3 linked regions of the Spinactinospora alkalitolerans genome follow. The protein of the gene in region 3 interacts with the protein of the main gene of each other region in a pairwise test. Links are inferred from orthologs where the notes say so. Each region holds a gene or a part of one and is shown on either strand. Other genes may lie near its edges. The genes, in order: sufU, HDA32_RS19125 and HDA32_RS04755.

Region 1 (5,367 bases), 980 kb from region 3 along the record:
GCGCAGCAACTCGCTGCTGGGCCCCAACCGCACCCTGCGCCGGCCGGCCTTCGGCCCGCCCAAGGCGCTGCGGACCGAAACCCCCGACGACGACGCGCCCCCCGCCGAGGCCCCGGCCGGGCTCGGCGAGCACCCGCTCATCGACCTGCTGGACCAGTTGTTCCGTTCCTGGGGCGATCTGGAGCGCGCCGTCGCCGCCGAGCGGCTGTTCGCCGCCGACCCGGTGAGCATCCGCGTGCTGTCGGACCAGCTGAGGGTGGACATCGGCGAGATCCGCAACGCCCAGCGCACCGTCGAGGAGCAGCTGCTGCAGTGGCTGGGGTCGCCGGCGGGTGCGCCGGTCACCCAGCACCTGCGCGACATCTCCGAGCAGCTCGGCGCGGCCACCACGATCGACCACCTGATCAGCGCGCACCCCGACCACCCCGTGGAGGTCCCGTCCCTGGCGACGCCGCTGTGGCGGGTCGTCATCACCCTGTTCACCGACCGCCGGCTGCACAACGGCTGGCTGGTCGCCGCCGAACCCCACCAGCTGCGCTGGCAGACCCGGCAGCTCGTGACGGGCGGTCCCAGCATCACCGAGGCCGGCATCCGGCTGGGCAAGCTCGGGATCCGTCCGCAGGCGCTGCGCGCCTGGCTGCTGAGCACGCCGGGGGTGAGCGTGCGCGACGGCTACGTGGTGGTGGACGAGTCGGTGGCGATGGAGGCCCCGGAGCAGACCGCGGCCTTCGCCGCGGGGCACGCCATGCTGCCGCAGGACTCGCCCGGCTCGACCACGGCCAACGGCCTGCCGATCCGGCGCCGGCCCGCCGTGGCGCAGCCGCGCCAGGAGCCGCGGCTCGACGTCACGACGTCGGCCCGCTGCTTCCGCGCTCCCGACGGCCGCTGGTGGCACCGCGTCGACGTCACGGCCGACCACCTCAACGGCGCCCCGGTCACCGTCCCGCCCGGCTACGCCACCCACCTGGGGCTGCAGCCGGGGCGGTTGCTGTGCCTGACCGCGCCGGGCGCCGACCTGCTGGTCCTGGTCTGGCGCGACCAGCCGGCGTTCGACTCGCTGCGGCCGCTGCTGCGCCGGCTGTCGGCCCAGCCGGGCGACCGCGTGTTCATCACCGTCAACGGCGACCGGCTCGACGCGCGCCGGCTGCCGTCGGCCGACCTCACCGACCACGGCCCGACCAGCAAGGCGCTGCACCTGATCGGCTACACCGCCCCGGCCTCCACCGAGGAGGCGCTGGAGATCATCGCGCGGCGCATCAGCGAGGACACCGACGGCGCCCCGACCGACCCGACCCGCCTGCTGGACCTGCTCACCAAGCGCGGCGACACCGACATCGTCAACGAACTGCGCCCGACCCTCTACGCGGCGCACTAGCGGGGGCCTCCACCGGGGGTGCCGGACTCGCCGGGCGCCCGATTCGGTTGCCCCGGTGGGGACGGATGCCGGATACTCCCGTGGCCGCGGCGAAGGCCGCGCACGGACATGGACGGACGGGGTTTGACGGAGCAAGAGCGCACGCGAGGACGGCGGGTCAGGGCCGACGGCCGGGGCCGGGCGGTCCTGGCCTACATCGAGGACGAGCGGGACGGGCGCCCGTGGGCGCGCCAGGTGGAGACCGCGGGAACCGACCCCGCCGGGCTGGTCCTGGAGCTGCTGCCGGGGTGGATCGTGTCCGGCACCGTGGAGCTGGGCGAGGGACTGGTGAAGCGCGGCGGCCGCCTGATGCGCCACGCGCACACGATGCGGCGCGACCTCGTGGCCGACCCGCCGCACCCCGGATGGGCCGGATCGGCTCCCGGGCCCGGGACGCGGATCACCGCCTGCGACCGCCGCGCCGAGGAGATCTTCCCCGCGTGGCGGGCCGCATTCCCTCCCGGCCATCCCGACCACCATTCCTGCGGCGACGAGGAGGCCCTGACCGGAAAGCTCGCCCCGTTGCTGGCCGGCCGGGTGCTGGGCCCGCTGCTGCCGTGCAGCGCGCTGGCGGTCGACGCCCGCGATCGGGTGGTGGCCGGGGTCCTGGTCAACGACAACGGCGGGCTGCCCTGGGTCGGCGAGCTCTTCCGCCGCCCCGGCCCCGCCCACGCCGGCCTGGGGGCGCTGCTCCTGCGCCGTGCACTGGCGCGTGCGGCGGCCGACGGGCTCGCGGCGCTGCACCTCGTCGTCAGCGACGGCAACCCGGCGCGCCGGCTCTACGACCACCTCGGCTTCCGGCCCATCCGGACCTCCATGACCGTGGCCGTGCCGGAGGACTCCTCCGGCGGCCGGGCCCCGGCCGCCGCCCCCTGAGGGAGCGCGAAACGCAGTGGGGGGCCGCCCGGTACCGGGCGGCCCCCCACGTGCTCGAACGTCCGATGGTCAGACGTTGAAGCCCAGCATGCGGAGCTGGTCGCGGCCGTCATCGGTGATCTTGTCCGGGCCCCACGGCGGCATCCAGACCCAGTTGATCTTGACCTCGCGGCCGAACTCGTCCAGGGCGCTGGTGGCCTGGTCCTCGATGACGTCGGTCAGCGGGCAGGCCGCGCTGGTCAGCGTCATGTCCAGGGTGATGATCCCGTCATCGACGTTGACGCCGTAGAGCAGGCCCAGGTCGACCACGTTGACCCCGAGCTCGGGGTCGATGACGTCCTTCAACGCCTCGCTGATCTCCTCGAGCAGGGCCTCGCCGCTCTGCCCGGCGGGCTCGGCCGCGGCCGGAGCCGTCTGGTTCTCGGTCATGAGGCGCTCTCCTTCTCGGTATCGAGCGACTGCACGGTCGCGTCCTTCCACGCCATCCAGGCGAGCAGGGCGCACTTGATACGGGCAGGGTATTGCGACACGCCGACGAAGGCCACCGCGTCCTCCAGGACGTCCTCGTCGGGCTCGCCCTGGCCCTTGGACTGCATGAGCGAGGTGAACTCCTCCAGCACCCGCAGGCCTTCGTCCACGGTCTTGCCGGTCAGCAGGTCGGTCAGCACCGAGGCGCTGGCCTGGCTGATCGAGCACCCCATGCTGTCGTAGGAGATGTCGCTGACCGTGGCGCCGCCGTTGAGGACCGCGCCGTCGCCGGAATCCCCCGGGGTCAGCGTCACCCGCAACGTCACCTCGTCGCCGCAGGTGGGGTTGATGTGGTGCGCCTCGGCGTTGTACGGGTCCCGCAACCCCTTGTTGTGGGGGTTGCGGTAGTGGTCCAGGATGATCTCCTGGTACATCGTGTCCAGCTTCATCTGCGCGTGCCCTTCTCGCCCTTCCCTCGTCAGTCTCGGACGGTGCCGAAGAAGCGCTGCGCCGCCCGGATGCCCTCGACCAGGGCGTCGATGTCGGCCAGGGAGTTGTACAGGTAGAACGACGCGCGTGTGGTGGCCACCGTCTTGAAGCACCGGTGCAGCGGCCAGGCGCAGTGGTGGCCCACGCGCACCGCCACGCCGCGGTCGTCGAGCACCTGCCCGACGTCGTGCGGGTGGATGTCGTCCACGACGAACGACAGCGCCCCGCCCCGCGCCTCCGGGGTCTGCGGACCGATGATCCGCACCCCCTCGATGGCGCCGACGTGCTTGAGCGCGTACTCGGTGAGCGCGTGCTCGTGCGCGGCGACGTTGTCCATGCCCACGGCGGCGAGGTAGTCGCACGCCGCGGCCAGGCCGACCGCCTGCGGGGCCATCGGCACGCCGGCCTCGAACCGCTGCGGCGGGTCGGCCCAGGTGGAGTACTCCATGTGCACCACGCCGATCATGGACCCGCCGGTGATGAACGGCGGCATGGCCGCGAGCAGCTCCGGACGCCCCCACAGCACGCCGATGCCGTTGGGCCCGAGCATCTTGTGCCCGGAGAACACCAGGAAGTCGGCGTCGAGCACGCCCACGTCCACCGACATGTGCGGCACCGACTGCGCGCCGTCCAGCAGCACCAGGGCCCCGACCTCGCGGGCCCGCCGGGCGATCGTGGCGACCGGGTTGACGGTGCCCAGCACGTTGGACTGGTGGGCCAGCGCGACGATCCTGGTGCGCTCGTTGACCAGGTCGTCGAGGTCGGACAGGTCGAGCCGGCCCTCCTGGTCCACCCGGAACCAGCGCAGCGTCGCCCCGGTCCGCTGGCACAGCTGCTGCCAGGGCACCAGGTTGGCGTGGTGCTCCATCTCGGTGACGACCACCTCGTCACCCGGGCCGACGCGGAACCGCTCGTGCTCGGGGCCCGCGGTGGCGGCGTTGCTCATGGCATAGGCGACCAGGTTGATCGCCTCGGTGGCGTTCTTGGTGAAGACCACCTCGTCGGAGGCCGCGCCGATGAAGGACGCGATCGTGGCGCGCGCGCCCTCGTAGGCGTCGGTGGCCTCTTCGGCGAGCTGGTGCGCGCCCCGGTGCACCGCGGCGTTGTGGCGTTCGTAGAACCCCCGCTCGGCGTCGAGGACCTGCCGGGGCTTCTGCGAGGTCGCCCCGGAGTCGAGGTAGACCAGGGGGCGCTCGTCGCGGACGGTCCGGGCCAGGATCGGGAAATCGGCCCGGATCTCGTCCACGTCGAGCAGCCCGGCGAGCGCGCTGTCGGTCACTTGGAAGCGCCCGCCTTCGCGAACCGCTCGTAGCCCTCGGACTCCAGCACGTCGGCCAGCTCGGCGCCGCCGGACTCGGCGATGCGGCCGCCGGCGAAGACGTGCACGAAGTCGGGCTGCACGTACTGCAGGATCCGGGTGTAGTGGGTGATCAGCATGACGCCGACCTCGCCGGTGGCGCGGGCCCGGTTGATGCCCTCGGAGACGACCTTCAGGGCGTCGACGTCGAGGCCGGAGTCGGTCTCGTCGAGGACGGCCACCTTCGGCTTGAGCAGCTCCAACTGCAGGATCTCGTGGCGCTTCTTCTCACCGCCGGAGAAGCCCTCGTTGACGCCGCGGGAGGCGAAGGAGGAGTCGATCGAGAGGCTGCCCATGGTGCCCTGCAGCTCCTTGGAGAAGGCGCGCAGCTTCGGGGCCTCGCCGCGCACCGCGGTGACCGCGCTGCGCAGGAAGTTGGACATGGACACACCGGGGACCTCGACCGGGTACTGCATGGCGAGGAACAGGCCGGCGCGGGCACGCTCGTCGACGCCCATCTCCAGGACGTTCTCGCCGTCGAGCAGCACCTCGCCTTCGGTGATCTCGTACTTGGGGTGGCCGGCGACGGCGTAGGCCAGGGTGGACTTGCCGGAGCCGTTGGGGCCCATGATCGCGTGGGTCTCACCGGAGTTGACGGTGAGGTCGACGCCCTTGAGGATCTCCTGGCGCTCCTCGGCGCCGATGAGGACGTCGGCGCGCAGTCCGCGAATCTCAAACTTCGTCATCAGTCTCTTCGCCTTAAGAGTTCTTCGTGTCCAGCGAGACGAGCACGTCGTCGCCGTCGATCTTCACAACATAGGTG
Region 2 (5,406 bases), 3.3 Mb from region 3 along the record:
AGCGCGACGGCGGGCTCGACCTGGTGCTGGTCGGCGCCAACGACCCCGAGGCCATGGTCCGCCACAGCGACGAGTGCCGCACCCGCGGCATCGCGTTCGCCGCCGACCCCTCCCAGCAGCTCGCCCGGATGGAGGGGCCGGAGGTCCGCCGGCTCGTCGAGGGGGCGACCTACCTGTTCACCAACGAGTACGAGAAGGCGCTGGCCGAGCAGAAGACCGGCTGGAGCGAGGACGAGGTCCTCGAGCGGGTGACGACCCGCGTCACCACGCTGGGGGCCAAGGGCGTGCGGATCGACCGCAAGGGCGAGCCCTCGCTGCACGTCCCCGCCGCGGCCGTCACCACCAAGGTCGACCCCACCGGCGTCGGCGACGCCTTCCGCGCCGGCTTCCTGGCGGCCGTGGCCTGGGAGCTGCCGCTGGAGCGCTGCGCCCAGGTGGGCAACGCCGTCGCCGTGCACTCGCTTGAGGTCGACGGCCCGCAGGAGTACCGGCTCACCGCCGAGACGCTCACCGAGCGCCTGGCCCACTCCTACGGCGACGAGGTCGCCCGGGAGGTCGCCGGGCACCTGTAGCGCATCGCGGACTCCGAGCGCCCGGGCCCGTGGTGGAGAGGGGTCCCTCCTCTCCGCCACGGGCCCTCAGCGTGGGGCGTGCCGGTGGGCGATGAGGCCGTGCAGCGCCCGCTCCAGTTCGCAGGGGGCGGTGGCCGGCGCGCTCCACGGCAGGCGCACCAGCACCGGCCGATGGCGGCCGCCCTCGCCGTAGGGGGTGACCCACAGCGTCGCGCCGTGGCCGTCGAGCTCCCAGAGCCATGCTGCGCCCTCGGGGGCGTCGGCGACGTCGCGCAGGACCGCGCCGAGCTCGTCGCGGTGGCAGTCGTTGACGTGGGCGATGATCCGCTCGGCCGTCCGGGTCAGCGGGTCCGGCGGCGCGGCGAGGAACGCGTCGCCGTCGATGATCCCGGCATCGTCGTAGGTGTCGTAAATCACCATGGCGGGCTCGACCCTGGCCAGCAGCGGTGCGTCCGGTGTGGGATCATTGTCGACTGCGGCGAGCAGCCCTTCGTCGGGAGTCCCCTCCCATACGGCGAGGGCCGCCTCGCGGCGCTCATCTGCGGGGACCGCCGACACCCAGCCCTCGCACCACAGGCGAGCGCGTACAGTAGGTGTCTGACCCACATGCCGCAGCGCGGAGAGATCGACGCCGACCGCGAGGTCGGCGCGCCCGTACCGGGTCGCCCGCAGTGCCTCGTGCAGCGGGTGGTCCGCATCGAGCAGCAGCACCGCGCGACCGGCATGATCGACCGCCCCACGCACGCTGAAACGCGCGCTGGGATCGTCTGCCAACGCCGCCGTGGTGGGGGTCGCCGTGGCGGCAAGGGAACGGACCCGTTCGATCGCGGACGGGCTGGGCTGTCGCATGACACCTCCTAGACTTAGGCAAGCCTTACCTAGGATTCCCGTTTTTGCAAGAGACTCAAATATCGGAGGACTTGAATGCGCTACACCGGACCGAAGGTGCGGTTGTCCCGGCGCGCCGGTACCCCGCTGACCCGTAAGGCGGTCAGCTACTTCGAGAAGCGGCCCTACCCCCCGGGTGAGCACGGTCGCCGCGTCCGGCGCTCGACCAGCGACTACGCCGTCCGGCAGGCCGAGAAGCAGAAGCTGCGCTGGTACTACGACCTCTCGGAGAAGCAGCTCGCCCGCGTCTACGACAACGCCAAGAAGCGTCCGGGCCGCACCGGTGAGGAGATGATCTCCGAACTGGAGCTGCGCCTGGTCACCGTCGTGCTGCGCGCCGGCTTCGCCGCGTCGGTCTACGCCGCCCGCCAGTACGTCAACCACGGCCACATCACCGTGGACGGCAAGAAGGTCGACATCCCGTCGTACCAGGTCAAGCCGGGCCAGATCATCGGCGTCCGCGAGAAGTCGCGGCAGATGGTGCCGTTCGTCGAGGCCGCCGAAGGCGTCCACGCCGACGACAAGATCGCCGGCTACCTCGCCGTGAGCCACAAGGACCTGCGCATCGCGGTCGTCGACCGCCCCAAGCGCGAGCAGGTTCCGGTGCCCTTCGACGAGCAGCTCGTCGTCGAGTACTACGCGCGCTGACCCATACCGGGCATCCGGTGCACGAGGGGCCGCGCGGCCGATGGCCGCGCGGCCCCTCGCATTCGCGGGGCGAGGCGGGTTTCCAGGGCTCGAATCCGCTGTGCCGCCGACGCTACGCGCACTGCGACGGCCGACCCCCTGTGCCGACCCGATCGCCGAACACCGGTCAGTACATCCGTCGGATGTGGAACGCGCTGCCCCGCTGCAGCGGGACCTCGGCCACGAACTCCTGCATCTTCAGCCGGCACCACGACGGGATGTCGCTGCGCGCGGCCGGGTCGTCGGCGGTGACCGCGATCACCGAGCCGATGGGGACCTCGCGGATGCGCCCGGCCAGCAGGATGATCGGAATCGGGCACTTGCGGCCGATCGCGTCGATGGTCAGCAGCGGCTGGTCCGGCACGGGCGCTCCTCTTCATGCGGGCTCGTGATCCAATCCTTACCCATGTGGACGGCTAACCGGCACCCGGTTAAGGGCGTCGTAAAACCAGCGATACCCTCGCCTTAGCCCGCTTGCAAGGACGATTCCGGGCGCCGCGGCGCGGCACCGGGCGAACCCGGCAGGGCGGGTGGGTGACGATCGCGAAACCACGATCCGCTCCCCGCGCACGCGGGGACGGTCCCCACGATGGGTCAAGCCTAGGAGTGCGGCGCCGCGAGGACGGGAGAGGGTCCGCAGGACCGTGTCCCGCCGCGCCCGTCACAGCGGCCGCGGCACAACACGCTGACCCGCCGTGCCCGTGATCAGTGGTGCGGATGGTTCGCGATAATGTTTGCCCTTGACAAGCTTTGGATATACGACCGCCCGCGTACCGCGCGGGCATCACCGCTGGGAAGGCAATCCGTGAGTCCGACCCGCCATAGGAATCGGCGCCCCGCGCTGCGCCGATGGGCACCACGTGGCGCCGCGCTCGCCGCGTTGGGTATAGCCGCGACCGGCTGCGCGTCGAACGAGTTCACTCGTTTGGGTGTGCCGGAGCCGATCACCGAGCAGGCCGAGCGTGTCCTCACGCTCTGGCAGGGCTCGTGGGTGGCGGCGCTCGCGGTCGGCATTCTTGTGTGGGGACTGATCATCTGGACGTTGATCTTTCACCGCAAGCGCTCCGAGCAGCTGCCGCCGCAGGTGCGCTACAACATGCCCATCGAGGCGCTCTACACCGTTCTGCCGATCGTCATCATCGCGGTCCTGTTCTACTTCACCGCTCGGGACCAGACCTACCTGATGGAGACCGACGAGCCCGCCGACGTCAACGTCAACGTCAACGCCTTCCAGTGGAGCTGGGAGTTCGTCTACGAGGGCGAACAGGACGTCAACGGCGAGGTCGTCTCCGTCGCCGGCATCCCCGGAGACGACCCGACGCTGGTCATCCCCAACGACAGCGTCATCCACTTCGACCTCGAGTCCCCCGACGTCATCCACTCGTTCTGGATCCCGGCGTTCGTGTTCAAGATGGACGTCATCCCCGGCCAGCCCAACGAGTTCCAGGTGAAGGTCAACCCCGACGTCGAGGGCGAGTTCGCCGGGCGCTGCGCGGAGCTCTGCGGCGTCGACCACTCCCGCATGCTGTTCAACGTCAGGGTGGTCAGCCCCGAAGAGTACGAGCAGTGGCTCGAGGAGCAGAAGCAGAACCCCGAGGAGTCCCCCGAGGAGCTCGAGGCTCCCGAGGGCGACCCCAACCAGCCCGCCGAGGGCGCTCAGGAGCAGGGTCTCGAGGAAGGGCGGGGCGAAGAGGCCGGGCAGGAGCCCGCTCTCGACCAGCCCAATGATCCGGGGGCCAACGAGGAGGACGGCCAGCAATGACGGCGGTTAGTCAGACGCCCGTCGGCGGGGCGCAGGCCCGGTCGGCGCGCAAGGGGTCGATCATCGTCAACTGGATGACGTCGACCGACCACAAGGTCATCGGGTACATGTACCTGATCACCTCGTTCGTCTTCTTCATCATCGCGGGCATCATGGCGCTGATGATCCGTGCCGAGCTGATGTACCCGGGCATGCAGCTCATGACGAACGGCACCTACAATCAGCTCTTCACCATGCACGGCACGATCATGCTGCTGCTGTTCGCGACCCCGCTGTTCGTCGGGTTCGCCAACATCATCATGCCGCTGCACATCGGCGCGCCCGACGTGGCGTTCCCGCGCATCAACCTGTTCGGGTACTACCTGTTCCTGTTCGGCGGCCTGATCGTCATCGCGGGCTTCATCACCCCCGGCGGCGCGGCCAGCTTCGGCTGGTTCGCCTACACTCCGCTGTCGGACTCGGTCCGCTCGCCGGGGATCGGCGGCGACCTGTGGATCCTCGGCCTGGTCGTCAGCGGTCTGGGCACGATCCTCGCTGCGGTCAACTTCATCACGACCGGCCTGTGCATGCGCGCGCCCGGCATGACCATGTTCCGGATGTCGATCTTCTCCTGGAACACCATGCTGACCAGCGTGCTCGTGCTCATCGCCTTCCCGGTGCTGACCGCGGCGCTGATCGCCCTGGGCGCCGACCGCATGTTCGGCACGCAGGTCTTCAGCCCCGAGCACGGCGGCGCCATCCTGTGGCAGCACCTGTTCTGGTTCTTCGGCCACCCCGAGGTCTACATCATCGCGCTGCCGTTCTTCGGCATCGCGACCGAGATCCTGCCGGTGTTCAGCCGCAAGCCGATCTTCGGCTACAAGAGCCTGGTGGCCGCGACCATCGCCATCACCGGCCTCTCGGTCACCGTGTGGGCGCACCACATGTTCCCGACCGGTGCGGTGCTGCTGCCGTTCTTCTCGTTCATGTCGTTCCTCATCGCCGTCCCGACCGGCGTGAAGTTCTTCAACTGGATCGGCACGATGTGGCGCGGCCAGCTGACCTTCGAGAGCCCGATGCTGTTCGTGATCGGATTCCTGGTCACGTTCCTCTTCGGCGGTCTCACCGGCGTGCTCCTGGCCTCCCCGCCGATCGACTTCCACGTCACCGACTCCTACTTCGTGGTGGCGCACTTCCACTACGTGGTCTTCGGCACCGTGGTCTTCGCGATGTTCGCCGGCTTCTACTACTGGTGGCCCAAGTTCACCGGCAAGATGCTCAACGAACCGCTGGCCAAGTGGCACTTCTGGCTGCTGTTCTTCGGCTTCCACGGCACCTTCCTGGTGCAGCACTGGCTGGGCGCCGAGGGCATGCCGCGGCGCTACGCCGACTACCTGCCCTCCGACGGCTTCACCGCGCTGAACCAGGTCTCCTCGGTCTCCTCGTTCGTCCTGGGCGCCTCCACGCTGCTGTTCTTCTGGAACATCTGGACCACCCACAAGAACGCGCCGAAGGTCG
Region 3 (5,384 bases):
GCCGGACGCACGGGCCCCGCCCCCCTTCCCGGCCGCCCCCGACGGGCAGCGGCGCGGGTCAGCCCGCTTGGGCCGGCTCGGCGCCGCGCCGAGCGCCCTCGGTCCTCCCCGTCGCCGAGATCGTGGCGGAGCCCAGGACGACGTCATCGGCGTAGAGCACGGCGGCCTGCCCCTTGGCGACGCCGGTGGCCGGCTCGTCCAGCACGACGACCAGTTCCCCGTCGCGCTGCCGGGCGCGGCAGGGGTGCACCTCGCCGTGCGCGCGCAGCTGCACCGTGCAGGCGAACGGCTCCTCCGGGGGCTCGCAGCCGCTCCAGACCGGGCGCTCCCCGATGATCTCGTCGACCGCCAGCGCGTCCCGCGATCCGACCGTGACCGTGTTGTTCACCGGCTCGATGGACAGCACGTACCGGCGGTCGACCGAGCCCCCCAGGTTCAGGCCCTTGCGCTGGCCGACGGTGAAGGCGTGCGCGCCGCTGTGGGTGCCCAGGACCTCGCCGGACTCGTCCACGATCGGCCCGGGTTCACTGCCCAGGCGCCGGTTGAGGAAGCCGGCGGTGTCGCCGTCGGCGATGAAGCAGATGTCGTGGCTGTCGGGCTTGTCGGCCACGGCCAGCCCGCGCCGCTCGGCCTCCGCGCGGACCTCGGCCTTGGTGCAGTCGCCCAGCGGGAACATCGAGTGCGCGATCTGCTCCCTGGTCAGCACCGCCAGCACGTAGGACTGGTCCTTGGCCTCGTCCACACTGCGCCGCAGCCTCCCGTCGAGCAGCCGGACGTGGTGGCCGGTGCACACGGCGTCGAAGCCCAGCGCCACGGCGCGGTCCAGCACCGCGGCGAACTTGATCTTCTCGTTGCAGCGCAGGCACGGGTTGGGGGTGCGGCCCGCGGCGTACTCGGCGACGAAGTCCTGCACGACATCGCGGTCGAACTCCTCGGCCATGTCCCACACGTAGAACGGGATGCCGATCACGTCGGCGGCCCGGCGGGCGTCGCGGGAGTCCTCGACGGTGCAGCAGCCCCGCGCGCCCGTGCGGTAGGACTGCGGATTCTTGGACAGGGCGAGATGGACACCGGTGACGTCGTGGCCGGCCTCGGCGGCGCGGGCCGCGGCAACGGCGGAGTCGACGCCGCCCGACATGGCGGCGAGTACGCGCAGAGTCATAGTGCCTTCCAGGCTACGCGCCGGAACGTCCGGTCCCTACCACGTCTCTCTCCGGCGGGGAGGCGTGGCCGGGCGCCCCCCGGACTCTGCGAAAATCGGATACATGGCTCTGTTCCGTCGCCGCCGTTCCGCAGAATCCGACTCCGCCGTGGCCGTTGGCGAGTTCTGGTCCCATTGGGCCGATCTCCGCGACGAGCTCGCGGCGTCGGTCGACGCCGACATGCCCGTCCCCGAGGAGACCGCCCAGCGGCTCACCGAGCGCGTGCGGCGCATCCACCAGAGCCTGACCTGGGAGGTGGCCCCCGCTCCGAGTCCGACCCCGCACGACCTGGACGAATTGGGGCTCTCCCTCGACGACGAGGCGCGCGACATCCTCGCTCGGATGGAGGACCCGGAGGGCGATCCCGGATCCTTCCGCGCCGGGGAGGGTCCCAGGTACGCCCTGACGCTGAGCGCCGGCCCCGACGACGCCGCGCGGGTGCTCGCCGAGCGCTGGCGGCGGGCGGCCCCCGAGGAGGCCGGCTGGCGGTTCTTCCCCGCTCACCCGGCCGACCACGACAAACTCGGCAAGCCGGTGACCTGGGACGGCCACGAGCTCGACCTCGGCCACGCTTCGGTGGCCCTGCGCGTCGACCAGAAGATCGGCAGGATCGAGGCGGGCGTCTACCACCCCGACTTCATGTTCCTGCCCGAGGAGACCCGGACCGCTGTGGCCGAGCACGTGGTGCTGCTCTCACTCGGCGAGGACGACTACGTGCGCTGGATCGGCTCGGTCGCGGCGCTGGTGGAGAAGCCGCTCGACCCGCTGCCGCCGACGTCCATCCCCTCGGTCGTCGAGCAGCTCTCCGGGGCGCTGGGCAGCGGCGGCTGGGTGACACTGCAGGGGCGCGTCCCGCTGCGCGGCGCGATCCAGATCGCCGTACGGCACCCGCTGCACCGCCGCGACTTCCCGGCGTTCACCCTGTACGTGCAGGTCACCGTGGCCTACGCCAGCGCCGACGGCGAGAAGCTGCCCACCGGTGCCTCGGCGACGGCGCTGGAGGACTTCGCCCTCGGCCTGCGCGACCTGCTCGGCGACAACGGAGCATTGCTGGCCCAGCAGACGGTGGGCGGTCAGCGCCAGTTCCACTTCTACCTCGACCCCGAGTCCGGTGTGCTGCCCGAGCTGGAGAGGAGCGTGCGCGAGTGGCCCGAGGGCCGCACCCAGGTGCACAGCGCCCTCGACCCCGACTGGGAGACGATCGAGCAGATCACCAAGCCGGTGCGGCGCCAACTGGGGCAGTGAGGCGAGCGGCGGTCCGGGAGGATGTGAGCCGTAGGGCTGCGGGCGGGACGCGCGGTCAAAGGTGCGGACGCGCGCGTGCCGCCGGCGCTGCGCGCGCTGCGACGGCCCGCCCCGGTCCCTCTACCGCCGCTTGGCGCGGGCCTTGCGGGCGCGTTCCACCGCGGGGCCGATCGCCTCGCCCAGGGCCTTGACGTCGGCGCTGCCTGAGCCGCGGCCCAGGCTGAAGCGCAGCGAGCCGCGGGCGGTCTCGGGGTCGGCGCCCATCGCGAGCAGCACGTGGCTGGCCTGCGCGACACCGGCGGAGCAGGCCGAGCCGGTGGAGCACTCGATGCCGCGGGCGTCCAGCAGCATCAGCAGCGCGTCGCCCTCGCACCCGGGGAACGAGATGTGGGCGTTGCCCGGCAGCCGATCCGTGGGATGGCCGTTGAGCCGGGCGTCGGGGACCACGGCGCGCACCGCGGCCACCAGCTCGTCGCGCAGCCCGGCCAGCTCGGCGGCGTGCGCCTCGCGTTCGGCGACCGCCAGCCGCAGCGCCGTGGCGAATCCCTGCAGCAGCGGGGTCATCAGCGTGCCCGAGCGCACCTCGCGCTCCTGACCGCCGCCGTGCAGCAGCGGGACCGGGTCGACCCCCCTGGCCAGCAGGAGGGCGCCCGCGCCGACCGGGCCGCCGAGCTTGTGCCCGGTGACGGTGAGCGCCGAGACCCCGCTCGACGCGAAGTCCACCGCCTCGGTGCCGACGGCCTGCACGGCGTCGGTGTGCAGCGGTATGCCGTGGTCGCGGGCGATCGCGGCGAGTTCGCGGATCGGCTGGCGCGTGCCCACCTCGTTGTTGGCCCACATCACCGACACGAGCGCGACGTCGCCGGGGTCGCGCTCGATCGCGGCCCGCAGCGCCTCCGGGCGGACCCGGCCGTGGCCGTCGACGGGGAGCTCCTCGTAGACCGCGCCCTGGTGGTCGGCCATCCAGCGGGCCGGGTCGAGGACCGCGTGGTGCTCCACGGCGCTGACCAGGATGCGCCGACGCGCGGGATCGGCCTGGTTGCGCGCCCAGTACAGCCCTTTGACCGCGAGGTTGTCGGCCTCGGTGCCGCCGCCGGTGAACACCACCTCGTTGGGGGTGGCGCCCAGGGCCTCGGCGACGGTCTCGCGCGCCTCCTCCACCGTCCGGCGGGCGCGCCGGCCCGTCGCGTGCAGTGACGAGGCGTTCCCGAGTTCGCCGAACCGCGCCGTCATGTCGGCGATGACCTCGGGCCGGACGGGGGTCGTTGCGGCATGATCCAGATACACCATGGCACTCATCAGAATACGACCGCGAACCCCCTGAAACGCATCGCGGTACCCGAACGTGCGTGAGGTGAGGGGCGGCGCACCGTCCGGCACAGGAGCGGCCCGAAGGGAGACGCGGTGCCGTGTGACGCTCCCCAGGCGGGACCGAGCGGTCCCGATGAGGCGCAGGCGCTGGAGATCTCCGAGCAGGACGGCATGAATCGTCGCGGAGGTCGCAGCCCCCGGAACCGATCCGGCGGACTACGCGGCCGCCCCCGGAAGCCGACCGCGTGAAAGCGGGGCGGGTCTTCCCCACCCGCCCTGCTCCCCGATACGGCCGCGGCCCCGGGCACTCGTCCGGGGCCGCGGCCGCGTCAGCGCGCAGGATCACTTGCGCTTGTTGATCTCCTCGGTGAGCTGCGGGGCGACCTTGTGGAGGTCGCCGATGACCGCGAAATCCGAGATCTCCAGGATCGGGGCCTCGGGGTCCTTGTTGACCGCCACGATCGTCTTGGCGGTCTGCATGCCGGCCCGGTGCTGGATCGCGCCGGAGATGCCCAGGGCCACGTACAGGTTCGGGCTGACCGTCTTGCCGGTCTGGCCGACCTGGAACTGGTTGGGGTACCACCCGGAGTCCACGGCGGCGCGCGAGGCGCCCACGGCCGCGCCGAGCGAGTCGGCCAGCGCCTCGACCGTGGAGAAGTCGTCGCTGCCGACGCCGCGCCCGCCCGAGACCACGATGCCGGCCTCGGTGAGCTCGGGGCGGTCGCCCTGCTCCTGCTTGACCCGCTCGACCACCTTGGCGGTCTTGGCGGCGTCGGAGACCTCCACCGACACCTGCTCCTCGGCTGCGGCGCCCTGGGCGGCCTCGGCCGCGACGGCGTTGGGGCGCACGGCGATGACCGGGGTGCCGGTGCGGACCTTGGCGTGGGTGAGGGTGGCGCCACCGAAAACGGAGTGCTCGGCGACGAGGTCGGCGCTGACGTCGACCACATCGGTCAGCACGCCGGAGCCGAGCTTGACGGCGGTCCGCCCGGCCACCTCCTTGCCTTCGGTGGTCGCCGACACCAGCACCGCCGCGGCGGACTTCTCCCCGGCCAGGTGGGCCAGCAGCTCGGCCTTGGGCGCCACCACGTAGTCGTTGAGCTCCGCCGGCGCCACGTAGACCTTCTCGGCGCCGAACTCGGCCAGTTTGGCCTTGCCCTGCTCGGTGGCGTCGCCGACCCACACCGCGGCGGGCTCGCCGATGCGGCGGGCGGCGGTGAGCAGTTCGGTCGTGACCTTCTTGACCTCTCCGTCGACGTGGTCGACGAGGACGAGGACCTCAGCCATGTTTCTCTTCCCTCTTTCGCGTCTTCGCCGGACCTAGATGAACTTCTTCGAGGCGAGGAAGTCCGCGATCTGCGCGCCGCCGTTGCCCTCGTCCTTGACGACGGTGCCCGCGGCGCGCGGCGGGGCTGCGGCGAAGTCCACGGTCTCGGTGGCGGCGTTGGCCAGCCCGACCTTGGCCGCGTCGATCTCGGCCGCCGCCAGGTCGAACTTCTCCACCGGCTTCTTCTTGGCGGCCATGATCAGCTTGAACGACGGGTAACGCGGCTCGTTGATCTTCTCGACGACCGAGACGACCGCGGGCAGCTGGGCCTCGACGACGTCGTAGCCCTCGTCGGTCTG

What was found.
Region 1: the proteins of HDA32_RS04755 (region 3) and sufU interact in binary tests that used the Escherichia coli proteins (3 or more experiments, as listed by UniProt). The link is inferred for Spinactinospora alkalitolerans from one-to-one orthologs.
Region 2: the proteins of HDA32_RS04755 (region 3) and HDA32_RS19125 interact in binary tests that used the Escherichia coli proteins (3 or more experiments, as listed by UniProt). The link is inferred for Spinactinospora alkalitolerans from one-to-one orthologs.

Annotation. Positions count from the first base shown.
Region 1 is NZ_JACCCC010000001.1:2,001,971-2,007,337, reverse strand. Bases 1,462-4,267 are described here. They hold sufU (Fe-S cluster assembly sulfur transfer protein SufU), read right to left. Parts: upstream 3,208-4,267; coding sequence 2,716-3,207; downstream 1,462-2,715. Other genes in these bases: HDA32_RS08880 (cysteine desulfurase), read right to left, coding at 3,237-4,267; HDA32_RS08890 (metal-sulfur cluster assembly factor), read right to left, coding at 2,360-2,719; HDA32_RS08895 (GNAT family N-acetyltransferase), read left to right, coding at 1,499-2,290. Also shown: HDA32_RS08900 (hypothetical protein), read left to right, coding at 1-1,375; more of HDA32_RS08880, read right to left, coding at 4,268-4,526; Fe-S cluster assembly ATPase SufC, read right to left, coding at 4,523-5,290; HDA32_RS08870 (non-heme iron oxygenase ferredoxin subunit), read right to left, coding at 5,304-5,367. UniProt on the Escherichia coli protein: A scaffold on which IscS assembles Fe-S clusters. Exists as 2 interconverting forms, a structured (S) and disordered (D) form. The D-state is the preferred substrate for IscS.
Region 2 is NZ_JACCCC010000001.1:4,310,788-4,316,193, reverse strand. What follows is about bases 894-3,738. They hold HDA32_RS19125 (sulfurtransferase TusA family protein), read right to left. Parts: upstream 2,512-3,738; coding sequence 2,275-2,511; downstream 894-2,274. Other genes in these bases: ctaC (aa3-type cytochrome oxidase subunit II), read left to right, coding at 2,953-3,738; rpsD (30S ribosomal protein S4), read left to right, coding at 1,497-2,108; HDA32_RS19135 (DUF2470 domain-containing protein), read right to left, coding at 894-1,421. Also shown: HDA32_RS19140 (carbohydrate kinase family protein), read left to right, coding at 1-572; more of HDA32_RS19135, read right to left, coding at 639-893; more of ctaC, read left to right, coding at 3,739-3,909; ctaD (aa3-type cytochrome oxidase subunit I), read left to right, coding at 3,906-5,406. UniProt on the Escherichia coli protein: Sulfur carrier protein involved in sulfur trafficking in the cell. Part of a sulfur-relay system required for 2-thiolation during synthesis of 2-thiouridine of the modified wobble base 5-methylaminomethyl-2-thiouridine (mnm(5)s(2)U) in tRNA.
Region 3 is NZ_JACCCC010000001.1:1,022,611-1,027,994, reverse strand. Bases 1,653-4,475 are described here. They hold HDA32_RS04755 (cysteine desulfurase family protein), read right to left. Parts: upstream 3,738-4,475; coding sequence 2,568-3,737; downstream 1,653-2,567. Other genes in these bases: HDA32_RS04750 (electron transfer flavoprotein subunit alpha/FixB family protein), read right to left, coding at 4,101-4,475; HDA32_RS04760 (DUF695 domain-containing protein), read left to right, coding at 1,653-2,447. Also shown: tRNA 2-thiouridine(34) synthase MnmA, read right to left, coding at 59-1,162; more of HDA32_RS04760, read left to right, coding at 1,266-1,652; more of HDA32_RS04750, read right to left, coding at 4,476-5,045; HDA32_RS04745 (electron transfer flavoprotein subunit beta/FixA family protein), read right to left, coding at 5,079-5,384. UniProt on the Escherichia coli protein: Master enzyme that delivers sulfur to a number of partners involved in Fe-S cluster assembly, tRNA modification or cofactor biosynthesis. Catalyzes the removal of elemental sulfur from cysteine to produce alanine.